DNA from 4 places in the Chromobacterium paludis genome. Region 3 is predicted to be linked to each of the others. Evidence: predicted binding sites of a transcription regulator. Region 3 holds the regulator's gene; each other region holds the start of a gene.
What was found. The regulator sigma-54, encoded in region 3, starts transcription at its own class of promoters, with help from an activator protein. The targets are predictions, from matches to a motif close to CTGGCACGCTTCATGCTT.

Region 1 (7,344 bases), 350 kb from region 3:
GCGCCAGCGCCAGCAGCAGCGCGGCTTGCGCGACGGCCAGGGGGAGGGATTGCAATGCTTGCATGGTGGTTCTCCTAGCGCGCGGCGATCAAGAGCAGCGCCAATAGCGCGATCACCACGTACAGGCAGTACAGGCGGAAATCGCCGTGCTGCAGGCAGCGGACGCGGGCCGCCAGCCTGTCCGCCCAGCGGGCGATGGGCAGGGTCAGCGCCCGGTCCCACAGCGGCTCGGCGCGGCAGGCCCCGGCGATGGTCTTCTCCAGCGCGGCGTCCAGCCTGGCGGCCGGCGACAACTGGCCGCGCAGGCGGTAAAGCGGGGCGAACATATGCGCCACCGGCTGGGTCAGACCCTGCGGGCCGACCGACATCGACGCCTCCTGCGCGTAGCCGCAGGCCCAGGCATCGCCCTGCTGGCGGCGGGCCAGCCGCGCGCCGCGCAGGATGGACAAGGCCAGCAGCACGCACAAGGGCAGCGAGATCAGCAATACCGCCAACAGCGGCATGGACACCATGGTTTGGGCATGCAGGCCGGGATGGATGGCCAGGCCTTCCGTCACGGAGGCCGGCGCGGCATGCGTCAAGGACGCCGCCACATTGGCCATCAGCGGCGACACCGCGCTGGCGCCCACGCCTAGCAGCAACAGCGCCAGCGCGGCCAGCAGCATCGCCGCGCGCATGGGCAACGGCGCCTCGGTCGCCTCCGCGGCATGGCGGCTGCGCGGCGCGCCGGAGAAGCACATGCCGTAAGCCTTGACGAAGGCCATGGCCGCCAGCGCGCCGGTCAGGGCCAGCATCACCATGGCCAGCGGCCCGGCCAGCCGCAGCGCGAAGCCGGCGTCCTGGCTGACGGCGAACAGCGCCTGGTAGGTGAACCATTCGGACACGAAGCCGTTGAACGGCGGCAGCGCGCAGATGGCCAGGCTGCCGGCCAGGAAGCTCAGCGCCGTCCACGGCATGCGCGCGGCCAGCCCGCCCAGCCGCTCCATGTCCTTGCTGTGGGCGCGGTAAAGGATGGAACCCGCGCCCATGAACAGCAGGCCCTTGAACAGCGCGTGGTTGAGTAGGTGGTAGCCGGCGGCGACAAAGCCCAGGGCCGCCAGCAGCGGCTGATGCTCGGCCAGGCCCAGCATGCCCGCGCCCACGCCCAACAGGATGATGCCGACGTTCTCCACGGTGGAGTAGGCCAGCAGCCTTTTCAGGTCCTGCTCGGCCAGCGCGTACAACACGCCCAGCACCGCGGAGGCGCCGCCTATGGCCAGCACCAAGAGGCCCCACCACGCGGCGCGCGCGCCCAGAATGTCCACGCCCACCTTGATGATGCCGAACACGCCTATCTTCACCATCACGCCGGACATGAGGGCCGAGGCGTGCGAGGGCGCGGCCGGGTGGGCGCGCGGCAGCCAGCCGTGCAGCGGCGCCATGCCTGCCTTGGCGCCGAAGCCGAACAGGGCCAGCAGGAACACCGCGGAGGCGAGCGGTCCGTCCAGCTTCAAGGCGCGGAAGCTGTCGAAATCCAGGCTGCCGCTTTGCGCGTACAGGAGGAGAAAGGCGGTCAGGATCAGCACCGAGCCGGCGTGGGCGATCAGAAAGTACAGGAAGCCCGCGTTCACCGCCTCCTCGTCCTGCTCGAAAATCACCAGGAAGTAAGACGCCAGCGACATCGCCTCGAACAGGATCAGGAAGTAAAACGCGTTGTCCATCGCCACCAGCCCTGTCATCGAGGCGATGAAGGCATTGGCGAAGAATCCCATCGCGCCGATGCCGCGGCCGCGGTATTCCCGCACATACGACCAGCCATACAGCGAGGCGAGCAGCGTCAGCGCCGAAATGGCCAGCAGCAGCAGCGCGGCCAGCGGGTCCAGCCGCGCGGCGAAATGGGCGAATGCGAACGGTCCGTCCATCACCAAGCGTTCTACCGTCCCGCTTTGCAATACCGGCAGCGAGGCGGCCAGTCCGCAGGCCGCGCCGGCGATGCCGAACAGCGACGACGCGGCGATGGCCAGCGTTTCCAGGCGGGCCAGCAGCAGGCTGAGCAGCGCGCCCGCGCCGTACAGACAGACGGCCAGCAACAGCCATTGCAGGGGCGCGAGGCTCATGGTCTTTCCTCCGGCATGTCCCACTCCGCGCCCAGCGCGAACAGCGCCGCCTGGCGGCGGACATCGGCGGCGCGCGCGAGCGCATCGTTGTCTTCCATCCGCAGCGCCCGCGTCGGGCACACCCGCATGCATTCCGGGCCATCGGCCAGGCCCTGGCACAGGTCGCACTTGATGGCGATGGCCTTCACGCCAGGCTCCCAGGCCAAGAGCGAGGACAGCGTGGCGTTGCTGTCGCGCGGCGCGGCGGCCGGCTCGGTTTCCGCCGGCGGCGGCTGCCAGGCCGGGCTGACGGCGGCCACGCCACCGCACGGCGTGCCGGAGAGCTGGATGGCGCCGAAAGGACAGGCGATGGCGCATAGCTTGCAGCCTATGCACAGCGTTTCATTAAGATCGACGGAATGGCCGGACAGCGAGATCGCCGCCACCGGACAGACGCGCGCGCAAGGCGCGTCGTCGCAATGGCGGCACAGCACCGGCGCGGTGACGGCGGCCGTGCGGGTGACGGCCAGTCGCGGATGCGCCTGCAGGCCGGCCGCGCGGTGCAGCGCGGAACAGGCGGCCATGCAGGTGTTGCACCCATTGCAAAGCTCGGGCTCTGCAATGACGAAGCGGTTCATGATTCCCCCAAGTAAAGCCAGGCGGGGCCCGGGATGGCTTGTGACTTGCAGGAGACGTGCCAGATGTGGGGCGTGCTGAAACTGTGTTTATTTTCAGTGGCTTGGCTTCGGCGCGGTGGCGGTGGAAGTGTCGAAGCGGTGTCGGCGGGTAAGCGGCGTCGTCAGAAGTGACGAAGGTGGAAGATAAAGACGGGGCGATGGCGCGGGTAAGGCTCTTGGTCTGCCTGCCTACTCGCTTGTACGGAGGGGCGTAAACAAAACATTCACGGTATTATGCTATTGGAATGATATATTGTTGATGTCCTTTTCTGGAATGTTTGATTTCAGAGGACTTCCAAATTTTCCATCATTTAATTTGTTTTTTGTCGATTAAATATCACCATGTTTAGGGATGATTTTATGCGATTTTTATTATTGTTTTCCCTTTTTTTAAGTTTTCCTGCTCTTGCCCAGATACAGTGTGACCAAAAGTCATGGTTGTCGACCGCTACTTGTGAAAACCTGGAAGTGAAAAAACTTATAGATGAAGTTTCAGCGGCGATATCCATGAAAAACTGTAAGGGTGATGACGCAATCGAAATGAAGGATTTGGCAAGGGCATGGGGTCGGGAGCAGTACCATTGTGGGCTGGAAGAGGGGGAGGCTGCTTGTGTCGAAGAGAGATTGAAAGAAGAGCTCAGTCTGTACGGGAAAATAGAAGGGTGCGATTTATCGAATCATGCGGTATTTTTTAAGCAGGTTGAGCCATTTTATTTATTAAAACATCTAGATTTTTATGCGGGGAAAGAGGTTGCAATGATTGGCCGCATGAAGGTTAACCACTGTGATGATGAGAGCGCATTCTCAGGCTCTATATCGGATATCGATTCTCATGTTGTTATTCCGGTGTTGTTTAAAGGCTTGGATGGCGATAAGAAGACTTTGCTCTGTCGATATGGCGAGGTTGTGTCAGGCTGGGATGGCAGGGTAATGATGGATTCGTCTAAGCATGGAGTCTTTATTGTCGGCGGTAAATCTCAGGAGGGAGATTAATTCCCTACCTGTCAAACTGTTAGGGATAATAATGCGGGCACGGCAATTGCGCGCCCGCTCAGGGTATTCCTTAGTTGAAGCTGTAGTTGCTCCAGATGTTGCGGCCATAACGGTCGAAGCCATATATATTCAGCGACAACTGGGTGTAAGTGTTCTGGCCAGCCTGTTTGTTCTGGCTCAATTTTCCGCTGAACTTGGCCGGGCTCGCCGGGTCGCTTGTCATATACTTGGCTGTGATGGACTCGTAGCGCGGTTGCGAGACACCATACATGGTCATTTCCAGAAGCCTGGGGGCGATGCCGGATGGCTGCTTCCAACTCAGGGTAATGTCGCTGCCAAGGTTTGCGTTGGACAGCGTCGAGATACTGGCGTCGTCCAGCTTGGCGTAGTTGCTGTTATCCATTGAGTCCGGCAGAAAAACGGGTTGGCTCACGGTAATATCCTTGGCCAATGCCTGGGTGAAGTCTGGTTGGGAAAATAGGCGCACTTTTACCTGACCGGTGCGCATAGCCTGATTAATTTGAAGCGCCACATTGTTCGGGAAGTAAAAACTGAAGCTGCATTTTCCACCCATGCTGTATTTGTGCTGGGTGTCGACCAGTAGGTTGCTGCCGCAAGTCTTGTCTTCTGCCAACGACAGTAGTGGCTGGCCATTCACCAACATTTGGGCGCTGCGCACTGTCGGGGTCGGGCTGTTATTCCCCAATGGCCATTGGCCGATTGCTAGCTGGAAATCGACGGAGAAGTTGACGCTGTTTTTAAGCGTTTTGCGGTCTATCTGGTGAAAGGCTTGCGACTCCGACATGATGGACATGTCTACAGGGTAATCATCACCGGCGATCTTCCATTGATTGCCTTCTCTGCTAACGATGTAGTTCTCCCGCTCGGCCCCCTCATTGATGGTGAATACCACTTCGCAACGATTTGCGCTCTCGCAGTTCAGCAGTTTCGGTTGGCCAAAACGTACGCCGACTAAAGGTGTTGGGCGATTATTCAGTTGAGCCAGAAACTGTGAGGCATTGGCTCCTGAATAGTTGAAGTCCTTGCTCAGCAGCGAGCCTATTCGGCCGGATTGGCCATCTGCAGTCTTGTATGCGTCGGTCAATTGCGCAGCCAGGATATCGAGCCCTGCGATATCCGGTGCGCCACCGGCCGGTATGCTTATTTGTGCTGGTTTTTGCTGTCGACTGACGCTTACGGCGGTGCCGCCCAGCTTGCTTTTCACCACAATGCTGCCCGGTTTGTCGCCGGCGCTGATGTCCACTAATTCCAGCAACTTGTCATGGCCAGTCTTGTTCGGCGTGAAAGCAGTAGATATCCAGTCGGACTGATCATCTAGCGCCAGGGCTTGGCTCAATGGAGACAATGCGGTTTTGAGGTTAGCCTGACTCTGCTTCAACGCGTCTGCGCTGATTGTTTGGGCGCATTTGTCTGCTTGCGCGAAGCATTGGCCAGCGTTATTGCCGCTGGTCAGCGTGACGATCGCCTCGGTCAACGGGGTGATATTGACCACACCATTTGAAGTGGCGACGGAATGCAGCAGCAGCGGGCTACCATTGACCACGCCGCTGGCTTCCAGCAACAGCGGCCCGGTGGCATTACCTATGTTGATGTTGCTGAAAGAGCCGTTGGCATCAGTCTGTAAAGACTTTATCACTTGGCCTTGAGCGTTTTTAACCGTGATTTGGGCATTGGCCATGGGTGAGCCGGTAGCTACGGTACCGCTGATATTTTGGATGGCGCTGACACTGAGTTGGTTAGTGTTTGCAGAGGTGTTTGCGTTGTTATTGTCGGAGCCGCCGCCACATGCGGAGAGCAGCAACATACAAGCGAGTGCGATGGGGCTTAACTTGGCATTCATGTTTAATCCGGAACTTGATATCAATATGAAATGAAAGGGCAAGTGCTCGGACATGTATATCACAATTTATGAAACATTTAAATGACAATGGATATTTTTTTGATGGCAATAAATGTCATTTGCAATAAAGTTGCGAGAGGTGGGTTTTATGTGAGGGGAAGCTCTGTAAGGCGAGGTGAGTGGCATCTTATGGCGATGAACCGTTGTTGAGTTATCAGCCAGATAGAGCGGGCTGCTGATTGGTGGCCCTGCGCTATCTGTTTTTGCGGCAGTAGGACAGTGCTGGCTTGCCAAGTGGCTTTGAACAGCAGCGGCTCAACAAATCCTCGGCAGCTGCTCGCCGTTGATCCAGTCCACCATCCGCCGGCCGCCAAAGGCGGTTTCCATCTGCACAAACTGGTTGGCGTCGGCGATGGCTTCACCGATGACGGCGGCGTCGCGTCCTTGCGGGTGGGCGCGCATGGCGGCCAGCAGCGCGTCGGCGTCTTCCGGCGCGCAGACGGCCACCAGCTTGCCTTCGTTGGCTACGTAAAGCGGGTCTAGTCCCAAGAGTTCGCAGGCGGCGGTGACTGCCTGGCGTATCGGGAGCGCGGACTCGCGGATATGCATGCCGCAGCCGGCTTGCTGGGCGAACTCATTGAGCACGGCCGCCAGGCCGCCGCGGGTCGGGTCGCGCAGGCAGCGCAGGTCCGGCGCGGCGCGCAGCATGTCCGCCACCAGCGTGTGCAGCGCGGCGCTGTCGGATTGCAAGGCGGTTTCGAAGCCCAGGTTCTCGCGCAGCGACAGGATGGCCACGCCGTGGTCGCCCAGGTGGCCGGACAGCAGGATTTTGTCGCCGGGGCGGATGCGGCGCGGCGAGATGTCGACGCCGGCCGGCGCGTAGCCGACGCCGGTGGTGGTGATGAATACGCCGTCGCCCTTGCCTTGCTGCACCACCTTGGTGTCGCCGGTGACGACGGCCACGCCGGCCTCGCGCGCGGCGGCGGCCATGGATTGAACGATCCGGCGCAGATCGGCCAGCGGGAAGCCTTCCTCCAGAATGAAGCCGGCGGTCAGATACAGCGGCGCGCCGCCGCACATCGCCACGTCGTTGACGGTGCCGTGCACCGCCAGGCTGCCGATGTCGCCGCCGGGGAAGAACAGCGGCGAGACGACATGGCTGTCGGTAGCCAGAATCAGCCGGCTGCCGGCCGGCGGCAGGGGCAGGGCGGCGCCGTCGTGTTGCGCGCCCAGATAGCCGTTGTCGAACTCGGCGACGAACAGCTGCTCGATCAGCTTGGCCATGGCGCGTCCGCCGCTGCCGTGGCTGAGGTCCACCCGGCCGTGGGCAAAGTCTATGCGGTTCATGCCGCGTCTCCGTTGTGATCGGCCGCGCGGAAGCGGCCATAGGTGAAATGGGCGGCGCAAGCGCCTTCGGACGACACCATGCAGGCGCCCAGCGGCCGCTCCGGCGTGCAGGCGGCGCCAAAGGCGCGGCAGTCGGCCGGCTGTTTTTGGCCGCGCAGGATGGCGGCGCACTCGCAGGCCTTGTGGTCCGGCACCTGGCGGTAGGGCAGGGCGAAGCGCTGTTCGGCGTCCAGGTCCGCGTATTCCTCGCGGATGCGCAAGGCGCTCAGCGGCACTGTGCCCAGGCCGCGCCAGTCGTATTCGTCGCGCAGCTCGAACACTTGTTCGCATATCGCCTGCGCCTTGCGGTTTCCCTCGCGGCTGACCACGCGGCTGAACTGGTTTTCCACTT
Region 2 (7,344 bases), 220 kb from region 3:
TCCCTGTCTCCCGGCGACTCCATGAACTCATGAGCCCCCGCCAAAATCTTTTCCACCTTCAGGGCGTAGCGCCCCTGCACCGTGCCGTAGCTGGCCTCGAACACCGGGATGCCCGAAACATCGGCCTCCACCCGCTCCGGAATTTCCACCATCACCACATCGCCCGACTTCAGATTCAGGATCTGGCCCAGCGTGACCTTGGTCTGCGCCAGCGTCGCCACCAGCTCCACCTCGGCCGCCTGCACCTGATGGGTCATCAGATTGACCCAGCGGTTGTCCACCTCGGTGCGGTCGGCCTGCATGGTACTGGACAGCAAGTCGCGGATCGGCTCCACCATGGAGTAAGGCAGGCAAATATGGAAATCGCCGCCGCCCGCGCCCAGCTCGATATGAAAGGTCACCGCCACCACCACTTCCGTCGGCGTGGCGATGTTGGCGAACTGGGTATTCATTTCCGAGCGCAGGTAGACGAACTCGATCGGATATACCGGCTCCCAGGCCTTCTGGCATTCGCTGAACACCACTTCCAGCAAACGATGGATGATGCGCTGCTCCGTCGGCGTGAAATCGCGCCCCTCCACCCGAACGTGGTAACGCCCGTCGCTGCCGAACAGATTATCCACGATCAGGAACACCAGGTCCGGATCAAAAATCAGAAGACCGGTGCCGCGCAAGGGCTTGACGTGAACCAGGTTCAGGTTGGTCGGCACCACCAGGTTGCGGATGAACTCGCTGTACTTTTGCACCCGCACCGGTCCGACCGAGATTTCGGCATTGCGACGCAGAAAATTGAACAGGCCGATGCGCAGATTGCGGGCGAAACGCTCGTTGATGATTTCCAGCGTCGGCATGCGGCCGCGGACAATGCGCTCCTGCCGGCCGATGTCGTAACTTCGGACCCCCTGCGCATCCTGCGCACCGTCGTCATCTTCGTCCTCTCCGGAGACGCCTCTAAGTAGCGCGTCTACCTCTTCCTGGGACAGGATATCGTCGCCCATGGCGCCCTACTGCTTCTGGATGATGAAGGATGTAAAGAGAATGCTGTCGACGACAGGATTATCGCCTGCGTCCATCGCTTCGTTGATGATCTGCTTGACCTGGGCCTTCAGCTTCACTTTGCCGTCCGGCGTGCTCAACTCGGACGCGCTCTTGGACGACAACAGCAGAATCACCGCGCTGCGGATCTTGGGCGCGTATTCGGTGAATTTTTTCTTGGCTTCCTCGTCGCTGAGCTCCGCCTGCATGTCGATTTGCAGCAGGCTGCCGTCGTTGCCGGCAAGATTGACCACAAAGGTGTCCATCTTTTCAAAAATCGGCGGGCCGTCGTGCTTTTTCTTTGCGCTTTCCTTGGTTTGCTCGCTCTGCGCCGAGCCGGGCGCCTTGTTCACGTTGGTGAACATATAGGCGGCCAAGCCCCCTACGGCCGCCAAAACCAGAATCAGTAACACGATGACGATCAACATCAGCTTGTTGCCGCCGCCTCCCGCCTTTTTTTCCGCCTTGTCCGCCGCTTTTTTATCATCAGACATACTTTATGACCTGTTCTTTATGGAGTGCCTAGTGAAATCTTAAACGATTTCCCCTCCATATTTTCCAGTTTTCTCATCAGAATGAACAGAGTCGAAAGTCAAATGAGTCAGGCAAAGATGCTGAGTATGCCGCGCGCCGCCTTGATCGAGGCCAGGGCGTCCACGCCATCCACCTCGGCTACGCCTTGATTCTGCTGGCCTCTCTTCTGTTGGTAGGCCTGTTGCTGACGGCCGGAATTGCCGCTGGACACCTGGGAATCGGTAAGCTGGATGCCGCTGGACGACAGCATGGAGCTGAGCTTATGCATATTGTTTTCCAGCGCCTCGCGCGTGGCCGGCACGGCTGCCGTGAACAAAACCTGGGCCTGGTCGGTGCCGTTCATCTTCAGCGTCACCTCGATGGGGCCCATTTGCGGGGGGTTCAGCTGAATCTGAGCCTTGTCCATTTTCAAGTTGACCATGCTCAGCATCTGCTCGCCCAGCGCCTTGCCCCAATTGGGATCGTTCAGGGTCTGCGGCAAAGTGAGCTGCGGCACCGCAACCGCTTGCGCCTGCTGGCTCTGCGAGGGCTGCTGCAGTTGCTGCAGCGGCAAGAATTGCGGCGCAGAGGCATCCTGGTCCGGCAATTTTTGCTGGTTGGCCTGCCAATTGAAACCCTGCTTGCCCACTTGCAGCAGCAGCGCGGGATCCACTTTGGCGTTCCCCTGCTGCGCCAGCAGGTCCTGCGTCGGCGCCTTGACATCGGCAGACGGAGCCTGTTGCGGCTGCAGCGCGGCCAGCAGCGGCAGCGCCAATGCCGCCTGGGCCGGGTCGGCGTCGTCGCCGTGCTTGCTGGCAGGCTTGTCGTCAGCGTCCTTGCCATCGCCGCCATCGCCCAGCCCTTGCAGCATGCCGCCCATGGCGCTCATCTGCACGCCCAGCAGGCTGGCGAACAGATCGCCGCCGCCCTCGCTTGCAGCCGAGCTGGCCGCGCCAGCTTGGCCGGCATTGCCGCCGGCACTGGCCGGAGGGGTATTGATTATGATGGTCATGATGCGCCTCGACGAGGGTGGGACGCAGTTGGAAAAGCAAGGAATGTGCCAGCTCCTTAGCGCCGCTGACAAAACTCCGTCAGAGAACCTGAGCCAAGGCGGGCCGGACTAGGTTAGCGGCGCTTGCCACGCGCTCACGCGGTTCCCGGCTTTGCCCCCGCTTCGCGGATGGCGATTTTTCTTTCCGGGGCTGCCCGGCGCGCGGAGAGGAGAAATTGGTTTGGCCAAAGATCGCGAACGCGTTCTCAGGCATCTTCGCCGTGGGTGCGGTCCCAGAACTGGCGGGTAGCAAACTCGTCGCTGCGTTTTTGCTCGCGCTTGGCTTCTTGCAGCGCCTCCCGTTCGCGCTCGCGCTGCAATAGCTTCTCGTAAGCCTTGAGCTTCTTGTACTCCAGCTGCCAGGCCTGCCGCTCCAGCACGAAACGCTGCGTGCAGCGATCCACGTCCTGCTTCTGCTGCACCATGGCCTCATCCAGCCGCAGCAGGAAACGGCAGAAGTCCTGATATTGAATGACCGACATGCCCTGACTGCCGCCCGCCATCAGACGCTGGCGATATTCCTCGCGGAAGTTGTCCAACTGTTCCAGCCGCATCCTGGCCTGATTGAGGGCATTCTGCGCCAGGCTCATTCGCTCCGCCGCCGCCTGCTGCTTCTCGTCAGCCAGCTTGATCAGCAACTGATACTTGCTCTCCGCCATGGCTCAGCCTCAGGCCAGCACGCTCGCCAATTGCTGGCAGCAAGAGGCGTAATCATGCGATTCATGCATCGGCTGGGTCAGGAAGCCCACCATGGGCAATTGTCGCCGCAGGGCATCGTCCAGCACTGGATCCGAGCCGGCGACGTAAGCGCCTACGCTGATCAGGTCCCGGTTGCGCCGGTAACGCGAATACAGTTGCTTGAAATGGCGAGCCAGGTCCATCTGCTGCTGCGGCACCACATCCACCATGACGCGGCTGATGGATTGCTCGATGTCGATGGCCGGATAATGCCCGGCCTCGGCCAGGTCTCGCGACAACACGAAGTGGCCGTCCAGGATGGCGCGCGCCGAGTCGGCGATCGGATCCTGCTGATCATCGCCCTCGGACAGCACGGTGTAGAAACCGGTGATGGAGCCGCCGCCCTCCTCGCCGTTGCCCGCTCGCTCAATCAGCTGCGGCAGCCGGGCGAACACCGACGGCGGATAGCCCTTGGTCACCGGCGGCTCGCCGATGGCCAGAGCGATCTCGCGCTGCGCCATCGCGTAACGGGTGACGGAGTCCATCAACAGCAGCACATCCAGGCCTTGGGCGCGAAAATATTCCGCCAGCGCGGTGGCGTACGCCGCGCCATGCAGCCGCATCAAGGGCGGCATGTCGGCCGGCGCGGCCACCACCACCGAACGCGCGCGCCCCGCTTCGCCCAAGATGTTCTCAATGAAGTCTTTGACTTCGCGTCCCCGCTCGCCTATCAGTCCCACCACCACGACATCGGCCTTGGTGAAACGGGCCATCATGCCCAGCAATACCGATTTGCCGACGCCGGAACCGGCGAACAGGCCCAGGCGCTGGCCGCGCCCCACCGTCAGCAGGCCGTTGATGGCGCGCACGCCCACATCCAGCACGTCGTGCACCGGCGTACGGTCCAGGGGATTCATCGGCTGGCTGTAGAGGGGAAACCAGGCTTCGGGGTGGACGGGACCCAGCCCGTCCAGCGGACGCCCCAGCGAATCGAGCACCCGCCCGAGCAGATTCATGCCCACCGGCACTTGGCGGCCGGCAAAGCCCTCCGCGCGCGCCGCGCCGGCATTTTTGCCATACAACGGCGGCGCGTGCGACGACAAGGGCAACACCGGCGTGCCGGGCAGCAGGCCGTGCACATTGGTCAGCGGCATCAGGAAGACCTTATCGCCGGAGAAACCCACCACCTCGGCTTCCACCGCCTGGCCATCGGCCAGCATCACGCGGCAGGCGCTGCCCACCGGCAGCTTGATCCCCACCGCCTCCATCACCATGCCGGTGACGCGCACCAGCCGGCCGCAGGGTTGCCACAGTTCGGCGGCCGCGGCAGCGTCGGCGCAGGCGCCCAGCCAGGCGCGCTGGCGTTCAATCAGGCTGCCGCTCATCTCCCGCCTCCAGTCCCAAGGCTCGATTCATCGCCGCCAGCCGCGTCTCCACGGTCATGTCCAGCCGCACCGATGTGGTATCTATCACGCAGCCGCCGCGGGAAATGGCGGGATCTTCTATCCACTGCCAAACCGTTTCCGGCGTTTCCAGTTGCAGGAACTCGCGCGCGGCGGCCAAATCCGCCGGATTGACGCGCAGACGGGCGCTGCTGAGCGTGGAGGGCAGCTCGGACAAGGCCGCTTGCAGCAGCGGCAACACCGCCTGGGCATCCTGCTGCAATTGCTGCTGCAGGAGCTTCTGCGCCAACTGCCAAGCCAGCTTCAGCACGTCCCGCGCCAGCTCGCTCTCCAACCTGCCTAGCTCCGCGGAAAACTCGCCGGCAAGCTTTTGCAGGGACTGCCAGGCCTCATCCAGTCGCGGTTGCAGCTCGGCGCGCGCCTCGGCCGCGCCCTGCTCCCTGCCCGCCTGCATGCCCTGCTCGAAACCCTCGGCCCGACCTGCCTCCAGGCCAGCCTCATGACCGGCTTGCCAAGCCTCTTGATGAATGGCTTCCAGTTCCGCCGCCGTGGGGTAGCCCAAGCCCGGCCCATCCTCTGCAACCGTCTCCGCATCCTGCTCGGCCAGGGCTTCCGCCTCGGCCAGCGGCATGGGAGCGGCGGACTCCGCCTCGGCCGCGGCGATTTTCTCCGCCAGGCTGGGACCGCCGGGTTTGCGCATCTGCGCCATGGCAACCAGCTGAGCCGGCGACAAGGCCTGGGCGAAGCCGTCTAGCGACGCCGGGCTCCAGCTGCTCCAGCCTTCCAGCTCCTCGCCCGGAATGATGGGATTACTCGACGAGGCCTTCATCGCCACCCTTGCTGCCTAGCACGATCTGGCCGTCGTCGGCGAGTTTGCGCACGATCTTGAGGATTTCCTTCTGCTCGGCCTCCACCTCGGACAGCTTGACCGGGCCTTTGGATTCGAGGTCGTCGCGCAGCATTTCCGCCGCGCGCTGCGACATATTGCGGAAGATTTTTTCTTTCAGATCGTTGCTGGTGCCCTTCAAGGCGATCACCAACGAATCGGACTGCACTTCGCGCAGAATGGTCTGGATGGAGCGATCGTCGATGTCGAGCAGGTTCTCGAACACGAACATCTTGTCCTGAATGCGCTGCGCCAGCTCTGGGTCGTATTCGCGGATGAAGCCCAGCGCCGAGGTCTCGACATTGCTGCCCATGAAGTTGAGGATTTCCGCGGTGAGTCCCACGCCGCCGGACGCGCTCTTTTTGATGCGGTCCGAACCGGACAACAGTTGCGTCAGCACGTCGTTCAATTCGCGCAGCGCCTGCGGCTGCACGCCTTCCAGCGTGGCGGTGCGGATCAGCACCTCGTTGCGCATGCGCTCCGGAAAATAGGCCAGGATGGAGCTGGACAGGTCCGGTTCCAGATGCACCAGGATGGTGGCGATGATCTGCGGGTGCTCGTGGCGGATCAAGTCGGCCGCTGACGAAGGGTCCATCCACTTCAAGCTCTCGATGCCGCTGTGGTCGTTGCCCTGCATGATCTTGTCCAGCAGGTTGGCCGCCTTGTCCGGACCCAGCGCCTCCACCAGCACATTGCGCAGGTACTCGTCGGAAGCGCCAATGCTGGCGCGCGCCTGGCATTCCTGGCGGAACTGGTCCACCACCTGGTCTATCTGCTCGTAGCTGAGGTTGTTGATCGCCGCCATCGCCAGCGAGATCTTCTGCACCTCTTTCGGCCCCAGATACTTGAACACCTCGACCGCTTCGGCCTGCCCCAGACTGAACAGCAGGATGGCGCTCTTGCGTATGCCGTTATCACTCATCGGAGCTGATCCATTCCTTAATGATCTGGGCCGCCATGCGCGGATCGGACTTCACGATCTCGCGCACCGCTTCCAGATTGCTAGCATATTGGCGACGCTGCGCTTCGCGCGGATCTTCGTGCCCAGACCTGCCCGCCGCGGCCGCCATCGCCTCGCCCTCTTCGCCATCCTCGCCCGCCACGCTCAGCAGGCGGCCGCCCTTGACGGCCAGTCCGCCCTCGGGCTCGCCCGGCGGCGGCGCCGGCCGCACCAGATCGCGCATGATGGGTCTCACCACGCCGAACAAGAGGTACAGCACGGCTATCGTCAGCAAGCCGTACTTGATCAGGCTGGTACCGTTGTCGGTGACGTAATCGACCACGCGTTCCTGAACGGTGACCGGCTGGGCATTGTCGGCAAAGGCGGCATTGACCACGTTCAGCGTATCGCCGCGCGAGGCGTTGTAGCCCATGGCCTCCTTGACCAGATTATTGATCTGCTGCACTTCTTGCGCCGTCAAGGGCGTGGGCTTCATTTCGCCGTTTTTGTCCGGCATGCGGCGATAATTGACCACCACCGCCGCCGACAGCCGCTTGACCACCCCAGTCGGCACCTTGGTGTGCTGTATGGTCTTGTCCACCTCGTAATTGGTGGTGATGTCGCGCTGCAACGCGCCGCTGGCGCCCAGCGTCTGCCCGGACAAGGTGGCGGTACCCGGCGCCGCGCCCGGCGGCAGCGTGATCGGCGCCGAAGCGGCCGACGGCGGCTGATTGGACAACGCGCCCGGCACGCCGGTGGGGTTGGCCGAGCCATTGACCAGCTTCTCGCTGATCTGCTGGCTGCGAGTGGCGGATGGATTGGGGCTGGAATTGGGGCG
Region 3 (7,344 bases):
CGTGTCCGGGCCAATGCGGTACAGCTCCACCGCGTCGTCCGCCACCATGCCGTGGCCGCGCGAGATCAATTCCAGCGCCAGTTCGCTCTTGCCCATGGCCGAGTCGCCCATGATCAGCACGCCAATCTCGAACACGTCGAGAAACAGGCCGTGCAGCACCGTGGACACCGCCAGCGCGCGGGCCAGGTAGATCCGCAGCACGTCCATCAGGTACGGGCTTTCCAGCGTGCTGGTCATCAAGGGCACGTTATGGCTGTGGCAATAGTCGCGCAGCAGCCGCGGCACCGGCTGGTTATTCGCCACCATCACCACGGACATGCTCTTATGGAACAGCTGGTCCAGCGCGGTCTTGGCCGCGGATTGTTCCAGCTTGTTCAGGTAGTCCACCTCTGCCAGGCCCAGCACCTGGACGCGGTTGGGGTGGATGAAGTTCAGGTGGCCCACCAGCGCCAGAGTGGGGCGCTGGCCGTCATTGCCGATGACGTTGCCGATGACGTTGTCTGAGCCGCCGGTGCCGGCGACCCAGGTCAGGTTCAGCTTCTGCTGGTTGTCCTGATACAGGCGGCGCACGGTGATGCTAGGCATTGGGCATCCAATCGCAGAGCTGCTGGTAGAGTTCTTCCCGGCCGGAGGCGTTGAGCATTTTCTCGCGCATCTGGCGGCTGGAGAACAGTTGGGCCAGCTCAGACAGCACTTGCAGGTGCAGGTCGGTGGCGTGTTCCGGCACCAGCAGCACGAACAGACACTGCACCGGCTTGCCGTCCGGCGCCTCGAACGGAATCGGCGCCTTCAGCCGGATGAACACGCCGGTGGCTTCCTTCAGGCCGCGCGCGCGGCCGTGCGGAATGGCCACGCCCTGGCCCAGGCCGGTGGAGCCCAGTTTTTCGCGGCTGAACAGGCTGTCGAAGATTTCGCTGCGGGCGATGCCGCGCGTGTTTTCCACCAGAAGCCCGACTTGCTCGAACACGCGCTTCTTGCTGGAGACGTCCAGATCCAGCAGAACATGGTCCGGAGTCAGTATCTTGCCGATGAGATTCATATTGGATTATGCATGCGGCGCTGGAATAAACCCGGGATTCTACGTTGCCTTGATAGTACTGAAAACCGGGCGGCGCAAAGAAAAACGGGAACCCCTGGGTTCCCGTTGTTTTCAAGCTCGCGTCACAGCGAGGCCTGAGACGCTTCGCCGGAGCTCTGGGCCCGGTGTTCGGTCAGCTTTTCCTTGTGCTTGAGCACCTGGCGGTCCAGCTTGTCCATCAGCAGGTCGATGGCGGCGTAGAGATCGGCCTCGGAGGCTTCGATGTGGATGTCCTTGCCGGACAGATGCACATTGACCTCGGCCTTTTGAACCAGTTTGTCCACGGACAGCGTAACGGAGACGTCGATCACATTGTCGACGTGGCGGGTAATGCGCTCCAGTTTGTTCTCGATGTATTCGCGCAGCGATGGCGTGACTTCCAGGTGCAGGCCAGTTACTTTGAGGTTCATACCCTAGCTCCTTCTGGTGTTGACCGCCCGGGCGGGTTGTCGGGCGGCATTGTATTCTTGTGCTGACTCCTCACAGAGCCTTGCGCAGATTCACCGCCGGAATCTGCATGGCTTCACGATACTTGGCTACGGTGCGTCTGGCAACCTGTATTCCCTGCTTGGCCAGCGCGTCGGCGATGGCGCTGTCGGACAGCGGCTTCGCCCGGTTTTCGCCTTCTATCATGCCGCGGATGTGAGCCTTGATGGCGGTGGCGGAGCACTCGTCACCGCTTTCAGTCTCCAACGAACTGCCGAAGAAATACTTGAGTTCGAACAAACCTCTCGAACAAAGCAGGTATTTTTGGCTGGTGGAGCGGGATACGGTGGATTCGTGCAGGCCCAGTTCCTCTGCGATATCGCGCAGGATCAGCGGGCGCATCGCCACTTCGCCTTGTTCAAAGAACAATTGTTGACGTTCAACAATAGCTTCCGCCACTTTCAGAATGGTGTCAAACCGCTGCTGGATGTTCTTCACCAGCCAGCGCGCCTCTTGCAGGCGGGCCGACATTTCGCCGCCCTGGCCCCGGCTGTCGGCCAGCATGCGTTCGTACAGCTGGTTGACGCGCAGCCGCGGCACGGCCGAGCGGTTCAACTCCGCCACCCAGCGGCCCTTGAGTTTGCGCACGCTGATGTCGGGGATCACGTAGTGGACATCGCCGTGATGGAAGCCGGTGGCCGGATGCGGGTTCAGCCGCGCGATCAGGGCCTGCGCCGCGCGCAGCTCGGCATCGGTGCAGCCCAGTAGCTTCTTCAGCTTGGCGTAGTCGCGGCCGCCCAGCAGCGCGAGGTGTTGTCGGACGATGGCCAGCGCCAGGGCATGGCCGGGCTCCGCGGCGGGGAGGCGCTGCAATTGCAGCTGCAGCGATTCCGCCAGCGTGCGCGCGCCCACGCCGGCCGGGTCGAACTGCTGCAGCAGCGCCAGGCCTACCGCCAGTTCGTCGCTGTCCAGCAGCAGTTCCAGCGGCAGATGGCTGGCCAGTTCGTCCAGGCTGGATTGCAGATAGCCGTCGTCGTCCAGCTCCTCGATCAATAGCCGCACGATGGCTTCGTCGCGGCGGGGCAGGGCGATTTCGCCCAGCTGGGCCAGCAGGTGCTCTCGTAGGCTGACCGGGCAGGGCACGTTGAGCATGGGGTCGTAGTCGTCGCCGCCGCCCTGGGCGCGGCTGCCGGCGCCCCAGTCCATCAGCTCGCCTACGCTGTCGTCGCGGCTGTCGGCCGGCTCGTCCGGCGTCGAACTATCCTGGCTTTCGGATGCGGACTCGCCGTCCCGCGGCTCGTCGCCGCGCTCCAATAGCGGATTGTCCAGCAGGAAGCGCTCCACCTCGGCCTGCAGGTCCAGCGTGGAAAGCTGCAGCAGCTTGATGGACTGTTGCAGCTGCGGCGTCAGCGTCAGCTGTTGCGAAACCTTGAGCTGTAGTGCCTGCTTCATCGCTTACAGGTGGAAGTGCTCGCCAAGGTAGACTTTGCGCACCTTGTCGTTGTTGACCAGTTCCTCGGGCACGCCGGAGGCCAGCACCGAGCCGTCGCTGATGATGTAGGCGCGGTCGCAGATGCGCAGGGTCTCGCGCACGTTGTGGTCGGTGATCAGCACGCCTATGCCGCGTTCCTTCAGGAAGGAGATAATTTTCTGGATGTCGATGACGGCGATCGGGTCCACGCCGGCAAACGGCTCGTCCAGCAGGATGAAGCGCGGGCGGGTGGCCAGCACGCGCGCGATCTCCACGCGGCGGCGCTCGCCGCCGGACAGCGCCAACGCGTTGCTGTCGCGCAGGTGGCCGATGTTCAGGTCGTCCAGCAACAGGTCCAGCTCCTGTTCCAGCTCCTTGCCTTTGAGGCCGGCGATCTCCAGGATGGCGGCGATGTTTTCTTCCACCGTCATGCGGCGGAAGATGGATGCCTCCTGCGGCAGGTAGCCCAGGCCCAGCTGGGCGCGCTGGTGGATGGGATAGTGGGTGAGGGATTGCTCATCCAGCCGGATGTCGCCGTCGTCGGCGCCGATCAGGCCGACGATCATGTAGAAGCTGGTGGTCTTGCCGGCGCCGTTGGGGCCGAGCAAGCCGACGACTTCGCCGCTTTCTATGCTCAGCGAGACGTCCTTGACCACCGTGCGCTTCTTGAAGCGCTTCTTCAGGTGGGAAACGGTGAGAACGCTGTGCTTCATGGCTTGGCTGCCCCGCCGGCCGGTTGCGAGGCGGCCTTTTTCTTGGGCTGGATGATGACCACGGCGCGGCCCTGGCCGCTGGCGGACGGGCCGCCGCCCACGACTTCGAAGGTTTCGTCCAGGGTGTTGTAGCGGATCACATTGCCGATGGACAGGTCGCCGTTGCGCTTGACGCGCGCATTGCCGGTCAGCACCACCAGATGCTTGGCGCTGTCGTAGTCCAGCACGCTGGTTTGGCCCTCTACCCAGCCGCCGTCGTTGTCCATTTTCTGGCGGAAGGTGACGATGCGGCCGGTAGCGTGCAGCGTCTGGTTGCCGTCCTTGTCCTGGCTCACGGTCAGCTTGTCGCCGGTGAGGCGCAGCGTGCCTTGCACCACCACGACATTGCCGCTGCAGGTGGAGACGTTCTTGTTCTTCAGCTCCGAAACGCAGCCGTTGTCGCTGGTGATTTCGATGTTCTTGTCGCGGTCGGCCTGTTCGGCTTGGGCCAGCGCGGCGGCGGCCAGCAGCAGGCCGGCCAGCAGGATGCGGGGTTTATTTGGCATAGATGATCTTGGTTCTGGAAAGCAGAGTCAGCAGCCCTTGCTGGTGCTGGTACAGGAAGCCGATGGAGTGCGCTTCGGAGTGGCCGCGGTAGATCGCCGTCGGGGCCTTGGAGCTGGCCACCTCCTTGCCGGTGTCCACCAGCATCGCGCTGCTCAGCATGCGGATTTCCGGCTGCTGCGAGTCTGCGGGTTTGATCAGGGTGACGTTCTTGTCGAAGTATGCCTGTTGCGTCTTGTTGTTGTAACGGCCGGTTTCGCCGATGACGTGGTATTGCAGCACGCCTTGCTGGTACTGGTACAGGTCCGGCTTTTCGAAATACGCTTCCGGCTTGCCGGGGTATTGCCACATGCGGCTGGCGATCAGGCGGTCCATCAGCTTGCCGTGTTCGTCGTAGCGGGTGGCCACCAGGTTTTCCGCTACGTATTCCGGTTTGTCCGGGTCCAGCTCGCGGTGGCGGGTGTCCCAGCGCGAAATCTGGTCCAGCCACAGCGTCAGCATGGCGGTGAGGCCGATCAGCAGCACCGGGAACAACCGGTGGGAGCGCAGCAGGCGCATCATGCCAGGTATTCCGCGATGATGGCGTCGAAGGTGCCCTGCGCCTGCATGATCAGCTCCACCAGTTCGCGCACCGCGCCGTGGCCGCCGGGGTTGCCGGTGACATAGTGGCAGTGCTGTCGCACTTGCGGCGGCGCCTCGGGCACCGCCACCGCCAGGCCGACGCGGGTCAGGATGGGCAGGTCGATCAGGTCGTCGCCGATGAAGGCGCATTCTTCGGCGGAGAAACCGGTTTTTTGCAGCAAGTCGGCCAGCGCCACTTTCTTGTCATGCACGCCGCCGTAGTAGTGGTCTATCTTCAGCGCGCGGGCGCGGTGCTCCACGCAGCGGTCGGCGCGGCCGGAGATGATGGCCAGCTGCACGCCGGTGCGGCTGAGCAGGCGCAGGCCCAGACCATCCTGCACGTAGAAGGATTTGCTCTCTTCGCCCTGGGCGTTGTAAAAGATGCGGCCGTCGGTCATCACGCCGTCCACATCCATGATCAGCAGTTTCACCTTGCGGGCCTGCTCGGAAATCATGCGCATATCTGTCCTTGCGGCCGCCGGCCTTGCGGCCGGGCGGCGGGAGTTAAAACACGCCGGCGCGCAGCAGGTCGTGCATGTGCAGCACGCCCGCCGGCTTGCCGTCGGCGTCGACGACGACCAGGCTGGTGATTTGGTGCTGCTTCATCAGGAAGCCTGCCTCCGCCGCCAGCTTGTCGGCTTGCATGGTGCGCGGAGAGCGGCTCATGGCCTCGTCTATGGTCAGGCGGTAGACGTCCGCGCCCTTTTCCAGGGTGCGGCGCAGGTCGCCGTCGGTATAGATGCCCAGCAGGTCGCCGCCGTCCGTGATGACGGTGACCATGCCCAGCCGCTTGCGCGACATTTCCAGCAGCGCGTCCTTCAGCAGGGTGCCGGGCGCGACGCGGGGCAGGGCGTCGCCGGCGTGCATCAGGTCGCGCACATGCACCAGCAGGCGGCGGCCCAGGCTGCCGCCGGGGTGGGACAAGGCGAAGTCGCTCTGGCTGAAGCCGCGCACTTCCATCAGCGTCACCGCCAGCGCGTCGCCCAGCGCGATCTGCGCCGTGGTGCTGGTGGTGGGCGCCAGGTTCAGCGGGCAGGCCTCGCGCTCCACGTGGGTGTGCAAGAGAATGTCCGCCTCGTGCGACAGCGTGGATTCGGCGCGGCCGGTCATGGCGATCAGCTTGCTGCCTTTCAGCTTCAGCGCTGGCAGCAGGGCCACCACCTCGCCGGATTCGCCGGAGTTGGACAGCGCGATCACCACATCGTCGGCGGTGATCATGCCCAGGTCGCCGTGGGCGGCTTCGGCCGGATGCACGAAGAAAGCGGGGGTGCCGGTGCTGGCCAGGGTGGCGGCGATCTTGCGCGCGACGTGGCCGGACTTGCCCATGCCGGTGACGATGACGCGGCCCCTGCAGGCGAGAATGGCCTCGACGGCGTCGAGGAAGTCGCCGTTCAGTCGCTCGGCCAGCGTGTGCAGCGCCGTGGCCTCGGCTTGCAGGACCTCGCGCGCCATTTCCAGGCGGCGGATGTCTTGTATTTTTTCCATAAGGCAAAAGTATATCAAAGGTTATAATCGAATGATGCGCGAGCTGGTGCAACTTTTGCTTGGTCGCGTGCATTCCTTTGTTGCCATTCCTTGCCGCCACCCCTGGAGACCCCGCCGACCATGCATTCCATGGCCCCCATCGTTCTCGTTCTGTTGGCCGCCGTGTTGGTGGTGACGCTGTGCCGCAGCCTGAGGGTGCCGGCGATGTTGGGTTATCTGGTGGTGGGCTTTCTGGCCGGCCCCGGCGTGATGCGCCTGATACCGCAAGGCGAGGAAACCGCATTTCTGGGCGAGATCGGCATCGTGTTCATGATGTTCACCATAGGCCTGGAGTTTTCCCTGCCCAAGCTGCGTGCGATGCGGCAGCTGGTGTTTGGCGTGGGCCTGGCCCAGGTGTTGGCCACCATGCTGCTGGTGGGGCTGGTCATAGGCTGGTTCAGCGGCAGTCCCCTGACCAGCCTGGCGATAGGCGGCGCGCTGGCGATGTCGTCCACCGCCATCGTCAGCAAGCTGCTGACCGAGCGGCTGGAGCTGAACCAGCCGCATGGCCAGTTGGCCATCGGCGTGTTGCTGTTCCAGGACATCGCCGTGGTGCCCTTGCTGATTCTGCTGCCGGCCTTTGCCAGCGGCAGCGATACCCTGTGGTGGGACCTGGCCAAGGCCGGCGGCAAGGTGGTGGTGGTGCTGGCGCTGCTGCTGTTCTTCGGCCAGCGGCTGGTGCGGCCATGGTTCCATCTGGTGGCGCGGCAGCGTTCCGGCGAGCTGTTCATGATCAATGTGTTGCTGGTGACGCTGGGGGTGGCCTGGCTCACCGAGCTGTCCGGCCTCAGTCTGGCCCTCGGCGCGTTCGTCGCCGGCATGCTGATCTCGGAAACCGAGTACCGCTACCAAGTGGAGGAGGACATCAAGCCCTTCCGCGACATCCTGCTTGGTTTCTTCTTCATCACCGTGGGCATGCGGCTGGAGCTGTCCATCCTGTTCGAGCATTTCGGCGTGGTGCTGTTGTT
Region 4 (7,344 bases), 280 kb from region 3:
AACTCTATGCTGCCGCCGTGCTGGTGGACGAAGGCCTGGGCCAGGGTCAGGCCCAGGCCGGTGCCTTCGGCGCGGCCGGTGACCAGCGGGTAGAAGATGTGGTCGCGGATGTCGTCGGGAATGCCTGGGCCGTCGTCTTCGATCTGCAATTTCAATGCCAGCTGGTGGCGCTTGCGCGCCAGCGTGATCTGGCGCGCCACCCGCGTGCGCAGCACGATGCGGCCCTGGCCGCGCAGGGCCTGCACCGCGTTGTTGACGATATTGAGCACCACCTGGATCAGCTGTTCCTTGTCGGCGGTGAGCAGCGGCAGGCTAGTGTCGTAGTCGCGCGCCACGGCCAGGCCTTGCGGATGCTGGGCCAGGGCGATGCTGCGCACCCGCTCCAGCACTTCGTGGATGTTGACCTGGCTGCGGCTGCGGCTGCGATGCGGCGCCAGCAGCCGGTCCACCAGGGTTTGCAGGCGCAAGGCCTCCTCGGTGATGACTTCGGTGTATTCCTTCAGCTCCGGCCGGTCGGCCAGTTCGTGCTCCAGCAATTGCGCGGCGCCGCGGATGCCGCCCAGCGGGTTCTTGATCTCGTGCGCCAGGTTGCGGATCAGCTCGCGGTTGGCTTGGTGCTGCAGCAGGGAGCGTTCCTCGTTGGCGATTTTCAGCTGCTGATCGAGTGGCCTCAGCTCGATCAGCGCCAGCGGCGCGTCCGCGTCTATCGGCGTGATGGACAGGGCCACATGCAGCACCACGTCATGATGCTGCGGGCGCAGCTCCAGATCGTGCTCGATATAACTGGCGCCTTGGCGCAGGGCAGTGGCGAGCGCCTGCTCCAGGGCCGGACTGGGCTGGAACAGGTCGATCAGGCTGCGGCGCAGCAGCTCGCGGCTGCCCAGCGCCAGCAGGTTTTCGCAGGCGGGATTGACGAAGCGCAGCGCGGCGGCGGCATCGCAGATCAAAACCGGCGTGTCTAGCAGTTCCAGTCCGGCAAAGCTGGGTGTCGACATGGGCGTCCGTTATGGTTGGGATGAGCGGCGCAGGCGCGCCGACGCATTGCACAGCAATAAGCGCGCCAGCTTGGAGGGGGCGAAAGAGCGGTCCCGCGGCGCAAAGGCGGCGGCTGGATGGATAGTTTGCACCAGATTGGTGCGGCGGGCTAGGGCAGGCCCAGTTCCTTCTTCAGGGCCGCGACGTTTTTCTCGCGGTCGGTGACTTCATCTTGCAGTTTTTGCACCCGGTTCAGGTATTTCTGATAGTTGCGGGCCTCGTCGCCCAGGCGCACGGCCTTGCCGTCCGCCAGCGCTTTCTTCGCCGTTTCCAGCGCCTTGGCCTCGTTGGCCAGTTCCTGTTCCAGGATTTTCTTGCGGCCGTTGTCGCGCTGTTTCTGGGTGTCGGCATCCACGCTGGGGTAGCCGCCGGAAGCGGCGGGCTTCTCTGCGTTGCCGCCGGCCGGCTTGCGGCTGTGGTAGGTGGATAACGGGTTCAGCGTGATGGGCTGGGCGCCGCGCAAGGGCACGTTGGTGTAGGTGACGTTGCCTTGGGCGTCGACATATTTGTAGATGGCGGCGGCCTGCGCGCCGCCGCAAGCCAGCAGCAGGCATAAAGCGAGTGTTTTCATCGTCTGAAGCGGGTATGGATGCCCCTGCATGATAAGCAAATCGAGACGGGCCGTCATGCGACAGGCGGCGCGGAAATGTAAAACGGCAGCCCGCGGGCTGCCGTTTTGCGCGCTGCGTTTCAGCTTACAGCGAATAATACATCGCGAACTCGACCGGGTGGGTGGTCATGCGGGCCAGGTTCACTTCCTGCATCTTCAGTTCGATGTAGGCGTCGATCCATTCGTTGGAGAACACGCCGCCGCGGGTCAGGAACTCGCGGTCCGCGTCCAGCGCGGCCAGGGCTTCGTCCAGCGAGGCGCAGACGGTCGGGATCAGCTTGTCTTCTTCCGGCGGCAGATCGTACAGGTTCTTGTCCGCGGCGTCGCCCGGGTGGATCTTGTTCTGGATGCCGTCCAGGCCGGCCATCAGCAGCGCGGAGAAGCACAGGTACGGGTTGGCCAGCGGATCCGGGAAGCGCGCTTCGATGCGGCGAGCCTTGGGGCTGGCCACGTGCGGGATGCGGATGGACGCGGAGCGGTTCTTGGCGGAGTAAGCCAGCTTCACCGGCGCTTCGTAGTGCGGAACCAGACGCTTGTACGAGTTGGTGCCCGGGTTGGTGATGGCGTTCAGCGCCTTGGCGTGCTTGATGATGCCGCCGATGTAGTACAGGGCGGTATCGGACAGGCCGGCGTAGCCTTCGCCCGCGAACAGGTTCTGGCCGTCTTTCCAGATGGACTGGTGAACGTGCATGCCGGAGCCGTTGTCGCCGACGATGGGCTTGGGCATGAAGGTGGCGGTCTTGCCGTAGCTGTGGGCCACGTTGTGCACCACGTACTTCAGGATTTGCGTCCAGTCGGCGCGCTGGGTCAGCGTGCTGAACTTGGTGCCGATTTCGTTCTGGCCGGCGGTGGCCACTTCGTGGTGATGCACTTCCACCGGGATGCCCAGTTCTTCCAGCAGCAGCACCATGGCGGAGCGGATGTCTTGCGAGGAATCCACCGGCGGCACCGGGAAGTAGCCGCCCTTGATGCCCGGACGGTGGCCCATATTGCCGCCTTCGAATTCTTCAGCCGAGGCCCAGGCCGCTTCTTCGGCTTTGATCTTGACGAAGCAGCCGGACATGTCGGCGCCCCAGGTGATGCTGTCGAAAATGAAGAATTCCGGCTCCGGGCCGAAGTAGGCGGTGTCGCCCACGCCGGAGGCTTTCAGGTAGGCTTCGGCGCGCTTGGCGATGGAGCGCGGGTCGCGGTCGTAGCCCTTGCCGTCGGCCGGGTCGATCACGTCGCAGTGCATGAATACGGTCGGCTCGTCGAAGAACGGGTCGATGCGGGCGGTAGCCGGGTCGGCGATCAGCAGCATGTCGGAGGCTTGGATGCCTTTCCAGCCGGCGATGGACGAGCCGTCGAAGGCATGGCCGCGTTCGAACCAGGCGTCGGCATCTTCCAGCAGCACGTGTGCCGGGATGGAGACGTGCTGTTCTTTGCCGCGGGTATCGGTAAAGCGCAGATCGACAAATTTGACGTCGTTTTCTTGGATCAGCTTGACTACGTCGGCTACTGCCATGGTTTATCTCCTGAAAGGCAACGTGCACCCAAGGGCAAGTGCGGAAAATTGGTACGCCCGGCATTAAGCAGGAAGCGTGCCAGCTTGAAAAACGCAGCTGCTGCATTGTGTCATAGCCATTTGGCCTTAGCCAGCAGCCTGGTATGGACAATATTGAACCAGCTTGGTGCCGCGTGAATTTGATATGCACCATATTGGTGCTATTTGCCAGCCATGCCGCCTGGGCAGATAATCGACAGCATAGGCACAACGTGTTGCAACAGGAGGAAACCAGCATGAGCCGCATGAGCCAGATACTGCAGGCCGCGCATGAGCGGGCCGAGAAAATGGGATTGCCCTATAGCGGGGCGGTGTTGCCGGACGAGGCCTACGAAATGATGCAAGGCTTGCCGAAGGCGGTGCTGCTGGACGTGCGCAGCCACGCCGAATGGCAATTCGTCGGCACGGTGCCGCAAGCGGTCAACATCGAATGGCGCAGCTTCCCCGGCATGGTTCCCAATCCGCACTTCTGGGCGCAGTTGACCCACCAGGTGGACCCGGAGGCGGTGCTGCTGGTGCTGTGCCGCTCCGGCGCGCGCTCAGACGAAGTGGCGCGGCTGGCCGCGGCCAATGGCTATAGCGAGGTCTACAACGTGCTGGAAGGCTTCGAGGGCGACAAGGACGAGAACGGTCATCGCAACTCGGTGGGCGGCTGGCGTCAGCGCGGCCTGCCTTGGGCGCAGGGCTGAGCGGTTTGACGGCGGCGGTTGAAGTTTGCGGCGTTACGCGGCAAAGTGTGGCCTGACCCCGCCGCCAAGCGGCGCATATTTTTGGAAAGCCGACCATGACCGACCGTTACGCCGTTATCGGCAACCCGATTTCCCACAGCCAGTCGCCGTTCATCCATCAGGAGTTCGCCCAGGCCACCGGCCAGGACATCCGCTATGAGAAGCTGTTCGCCGATATCGGCAAGTTCAAGGAGGTGGTCGACGCCTTCGTCGCGGACGGCGGCAAGGGGCTCAACATCACCCTGCCGTTCAAGAGCGACGCCTTCCGCTACGCCTCTGAATTGACCGAGCGCGCGCGGGCGGCCGAGGCGGTGAACACGCTGACTTTCCGCGACGGCAAGGTCTATGGCGACAACACCGACGGCGTCGGCCTGGTGCGCGACATCGTGGAAAACCTGGATTATCCGATAGGCGGCCAGCGCGTGTTGATCCTGGGCGCCGGCGGCGCGGTGCGCGGCGTGCTGGAGCCGATTCTGGAGCAGAAGCCGGCCAGCCTGACCATCGCCAACCGCACCGTGATCAAGGCCGAGGCGCTGGCGCATCACTTCGCCCGCTATGGCAAAGTGGAGGCTGTCGGCTACGACGCGCTGGACGGCCGCAGTTTCGACATCATCATCAACGCCACCTCCACCAGCCTGAACAACGAGATGCCGCCGCTGCCGCATGGCGTGTTCACGCCGCGGACCCTGGCCTACGACATGGTGTACAGCAGCGGCTTGACGCCCTTCCTGCAGCGAGCCCAAGGCGAGAACGCGGGCATGCTGGCCGACGGCCTGGGCATGCTGGTGGAGCAGGCCGCGGAATCGTTCGCCATCTGGCGCGGCGTGGAGCCGGAAACGCGCAAGGTGACCAATATGTTGAGGGAAGTGCTGGCCTGAGCATGACACGCTGGATTCTGAAAATTCTGGCGGCCCTGGCGGCCGCCTTTCTGCTGTATAACCTCTGGATCTTTGGCCACATCCTGTATTGGCGCGACCATAATCCGGACGCCAGCTCCTTCATGAACGAGCAATTGGCCAAGCTGAAGCAGGACGATCCGGAGGCGGAGCTCAGCCATCGCTGGGTGCCGTACGAGCGCATCTCGCCCAATCTGAAGCGGGCGTTGATCGCGGCGGAGGACGCCAAGTTCGTCGATCACGAAGGTTTCGACTGGGATGGCATCGAGGTGGCGTTCGAGAAGAACTTGAAGAAGGGGCGCATTGTCGCCGGCGGCTCCACCATCAGCCAGCAACTGGCCAAGAACCTATTCCTGTCCAGCGGCAAGACGCCATGGCGCAAGCTGGAGGAGGCCCTGATCACTGTGATGCTGGAAAAGACCCTGGACAAGCGCCGCATCTTCGAGATCTATCTCAATGTGATCGAGTGGGGCAACGGCGTGTTCGGCGCCGAGGCGGCCGCGCGCCATTACTTCCGCACCAGCGCGGCCAGGCTGTCTTCCGGCCAGGCGGCCAAACTGGCGGCCATGGTGCCCAATCCGCGCTATTACGACGACCATCGCGGCGCGCCCGGTCTGGCCCGTAAAACCCGCATCATCCAGCGGCGCATGGGTTACGCCGATCTGCCTTGAGGACGAGGTGAACGGGCTGCGTGTCAGCCTGTTTTTTTATGGCATCTGATAGCGCGCGCTCAGCCAGTAGCTGCGGCCCCAGCTGTCGTCCCAATTGCCTTGGTAGCCATTGCTGCCCACACCGGTGGCGTAGGGAGGGGTCTTGTCGCCCAGATTGCTGATGCCGCCGCCAATCTGCCAGCGGCGTCCGGCTTGCCAGCTGGCATTGCAGTCCAGCATGGAAAAGGCCGGCAGCCTAGCCGGCTGTCCCGGCAGGGTGGGCATGCCAGGCCTCGCTGCGTTCAGCGTGCTCGCGTAGCTGCGCACGATCAGATTGCCGCTCCAGTCGCCCAGATGGTGGCCGATGCGCAGTATATTGCGCCAACGCGGCAAGCTGGTTCCCCCTGCCATGTCCTGCGGCAGCGCGCCCGGCGCCAGCGCTTGGGTGAAGCCCAGCACCCGGCTGTAGTGATTCTCAAACTCCAGCTCCCCCAGCCTGCCCAAAGGCAGGCGGTAGTTCAGCGAACCATCGAAGCCTGAGCTTTGTATGGTGCCGACATTGGCATAGGGCAGCTTGAGGTAGTCCAGCTCGCCTCGATCCAGACCGGGATACCAGGAATGGTAAATGTCAGGGATGGGTTTGCGCACGATGTAGCCGGAATGAGCGTACAGGGTATCTTCGTGGTCAATCACGTACTGCGCATCCAGCGCGGTGACGGCGTCCAGCAGGCGGATGCGGTACCAGTCGAGTTTGAGGGTCAAGTCGCGCATGGGCGCCAAGCTCATGCCGAAGTGGACGTTGTCGGCGTGTTCGGCCTTGAGGTCGGGATTGCCGCTTTGGTAAGCCTTGTAGCCTTGATTGCAGCTGGCGGGGTCTTTTTGCTCCCCCTGGCAGACTTTCCAGTCAGAAACATAGGCATAGGCCTGCAGAGTGGAATGCAGCTCGGGCAAGGTGGGCGGTTTGAAGTCGCGGCTGGCGCCGGCATTCAGGCTGAGCCAGCCATTGGCCTGCCAGCGCAGGTCCAACTTGGGACTGATGCTGGTGCCGAAGTCGCTGTAGCGGTCGGCGCGCAGGGCTAGCTGGAGCGCCAGGCGTTTGGCCAGCGGCAAGGCCAGCTCCGCGAACAGCGCTTGGGTGTGGCGCGAAGCCTCCGCCGCCACGGCATACTGATTGAAGATCTGCTCCGCCACCACGCGCGCATCGGGCGTATCGCGCAGCGACTCCTTGCCGAATTGCGCGCCTAGCGCCAGCGCGGCCGTACCGCCTGGCAGCGCAAACAGGTTCTGCCGGCGCAGGATCCCTTCCCCGTCCACGCGTTCCGAGCGTGCCTTGCGTTCAATGGTGGTGAGAAAGGGCTGCGCCAGGGCTGGCGAGTTCCAGGCGGCAAAGGGATCATAGCCGGGGCCGCCGTTGTCGCCATCGTGCAGATTGGCATAGGCGGCCGCGGTATCGATCTGCTTATCTTGCTTTAGGCTCAGTAAATTGAGTCCGTAGCCCAGCGTGCCTTCAGCCTGCCAGCCGCGCCAGTCGCCGCGCCAGCCTCCTAGGAGGTGCCAGTTGTCGCCGCTCAGGCTCTGATAGGACGGTCCCAATTCGTAGACCGGGCGGATGAACATCACGGGATCGCCGTTCTGGAACGTCGGATTGATCGCCTGCAGCTGCGCGGCATGGGCCGCGGGATACATTTTCCAGCTTGGGTCCATCCACCAGTCTTGTCCCCAGGTATTGAAGCTGGGGTAGCCCATCATGTAGCGTTGCTGCTGGTGGGCATAGCTCAATTCGCCGAAAGCCTCTCCTCCCGCGGGGAGGCGCTGGTTGGCGGTGAGCAGCAAGGCAGCCTGGTCATTGCGGTCCGACGCCCAGCTGAAGCGCGCCTGGTCC

Region 1: FYK34_RS09390 (4Fe-4S dicluster domain-containing protein) is a predicted target of sigma-54. The motif match lies at 2,759-2,776, and genes of this name have one in related genera.
Region 2: FYK34_RS10005 (flagellar hook-length control protein FliK) is a predicted target of sigma-54. The motif match lies at 2,595-2,612, and genes of this name have one in related genera.
Region 4: glnA (type I glutamate--ammonia ligase) is a predicted target of sigma-54. The motif match lies at 3,215-3,232, and genes of this name have one in related genera.

What each region holds. Positions count from the first base shown of each region.
Region 1 covers NZ_CP043473.1:2,038,171-2,045,514, reverse strand. The annotation lists gene FYK34_RS09400 (respiratory chain complex I subunit 1 family protein) at 1-64, opposite strand, end outside; gene hyfB (hydrogenase 4 subunit B) at 75-2,096, opposite strand; gene FYK34_RS09390 (4Fe-4S dicluster domain-containing protein) at 2,093-2,659, opposite strand; gene FYK34_RS09385 (hypothetical protein) at 3,095-3,745, shown strand; gene FYK34_RS09380 (carboxypeptidase-like regulatory domain-containing protein) at 3,816-5,606, opposite strand; gene hypE (hydrogenase expression/formation protein HypE) at 5,922-6,953, opposite strand; gene hypD (hydrogenase formation protein HypD) at 6,950-7,344, opposite strand, start outside.
Region 2 covers NZ_CP043473.1:2,166,740-2,174,083, forward strand. The annotation lists gene fliM (flagellar motor switch protein FliM) at 1-998, opposite strand, end outside; gene FYK34_RS10000 (flagellar basal body-associated FliL family protein) at 1,005-1,529, opposite strand; gene FYK34_RS10005 (flagellar hook-length control protein FliK) at 1,637-2,560, opposite strand; gene fliJ (flagellar export protein FliJ) at 2,806-3,258, opposite strand; gene fliI (flagellar protein export ATPase FliI) at 3,268-4,662, opposite strand; gene FYK34_RS10020 (FliH/SctL family protein) at 4,643-5,509, opposite strand; gene fliG (flagellar motor switch protein FliG) at 5,490-6,488, opposite strand; gene fliF (flagellar basal-body MS-ring/collar protein FliF) at 6,481-7,344, opposite strand, start outside.
Region 3 covers NZ_CP043473.1:2,384,229-2,391,572, reverse strand. The annotation lists gene hprK (HPr(Ser) kinase/phosphatase) at 1-585, opposite strand, end outside; gene ptsN (PTS IIA-like nitrogen regulatory protein PtsN) at 578-1,039, opposite strand; gene hpf (ribosome hibernation-promoting factor, HPF/YfiA family) at 1,162-1,488, opposite strand; gene FYK34_RS11045 (RNA polymerase factor sigma-54) at 1,559-2,956, opposite strand; gene lptB (LPS export ABC transporter ATP-binding protein) at 2,960-3,688, opposite strand; gene lptA (lipopolysaccharide transport periplasmic protein LptA) at 3,685-4,233, opposite strand; gene lptC (LPS export ABC transporter periplasmic protein LptC) at 4,223-4,792, opposite strand; gene FYK34_RS11025 (KdsC family phosphatase) at 4,789-5,313, opposite strand; gene FYK34_RS11020 (KpsF/GutQ family sugar-phosphate isomerase) at 5,357-6,337, opposite strand; gene FYK34_RS11015 (monovalent cation:proton antiporter family protein) at 6,458-7,344, shown strand, end outside.
Region 4 covers NZ_CP043473.1:2,660,454-2,667,797, reverse strand. The annotation lists gene glnL (nitrogen regulation protein NR(II)) at 1-995, opposite strand, end outside; gene FYK34_RS12435 (DUF4124 domain-containing protein) at 1,145-1,606, opposite strand; gene glnA (type I glutamate--ammonia ligase) at 1,731-3,149, opposite strand; gene FYK34_RS12425 (rhodanese-like domain-containing protein) at 3,425-3,877, shown strand; gene aroE (shikimate dehydrogenase) at 3,973-4,794, shown strand; gene mtgA (monofunctional biosynthetic peptidoglycan transglycosylase) at 4,797-5,483, shown strand; gene FYK34_RS12410 (TonB-dependent receptor plug domain-containing protein) at 5,520-7,344, opposite strand, start outside.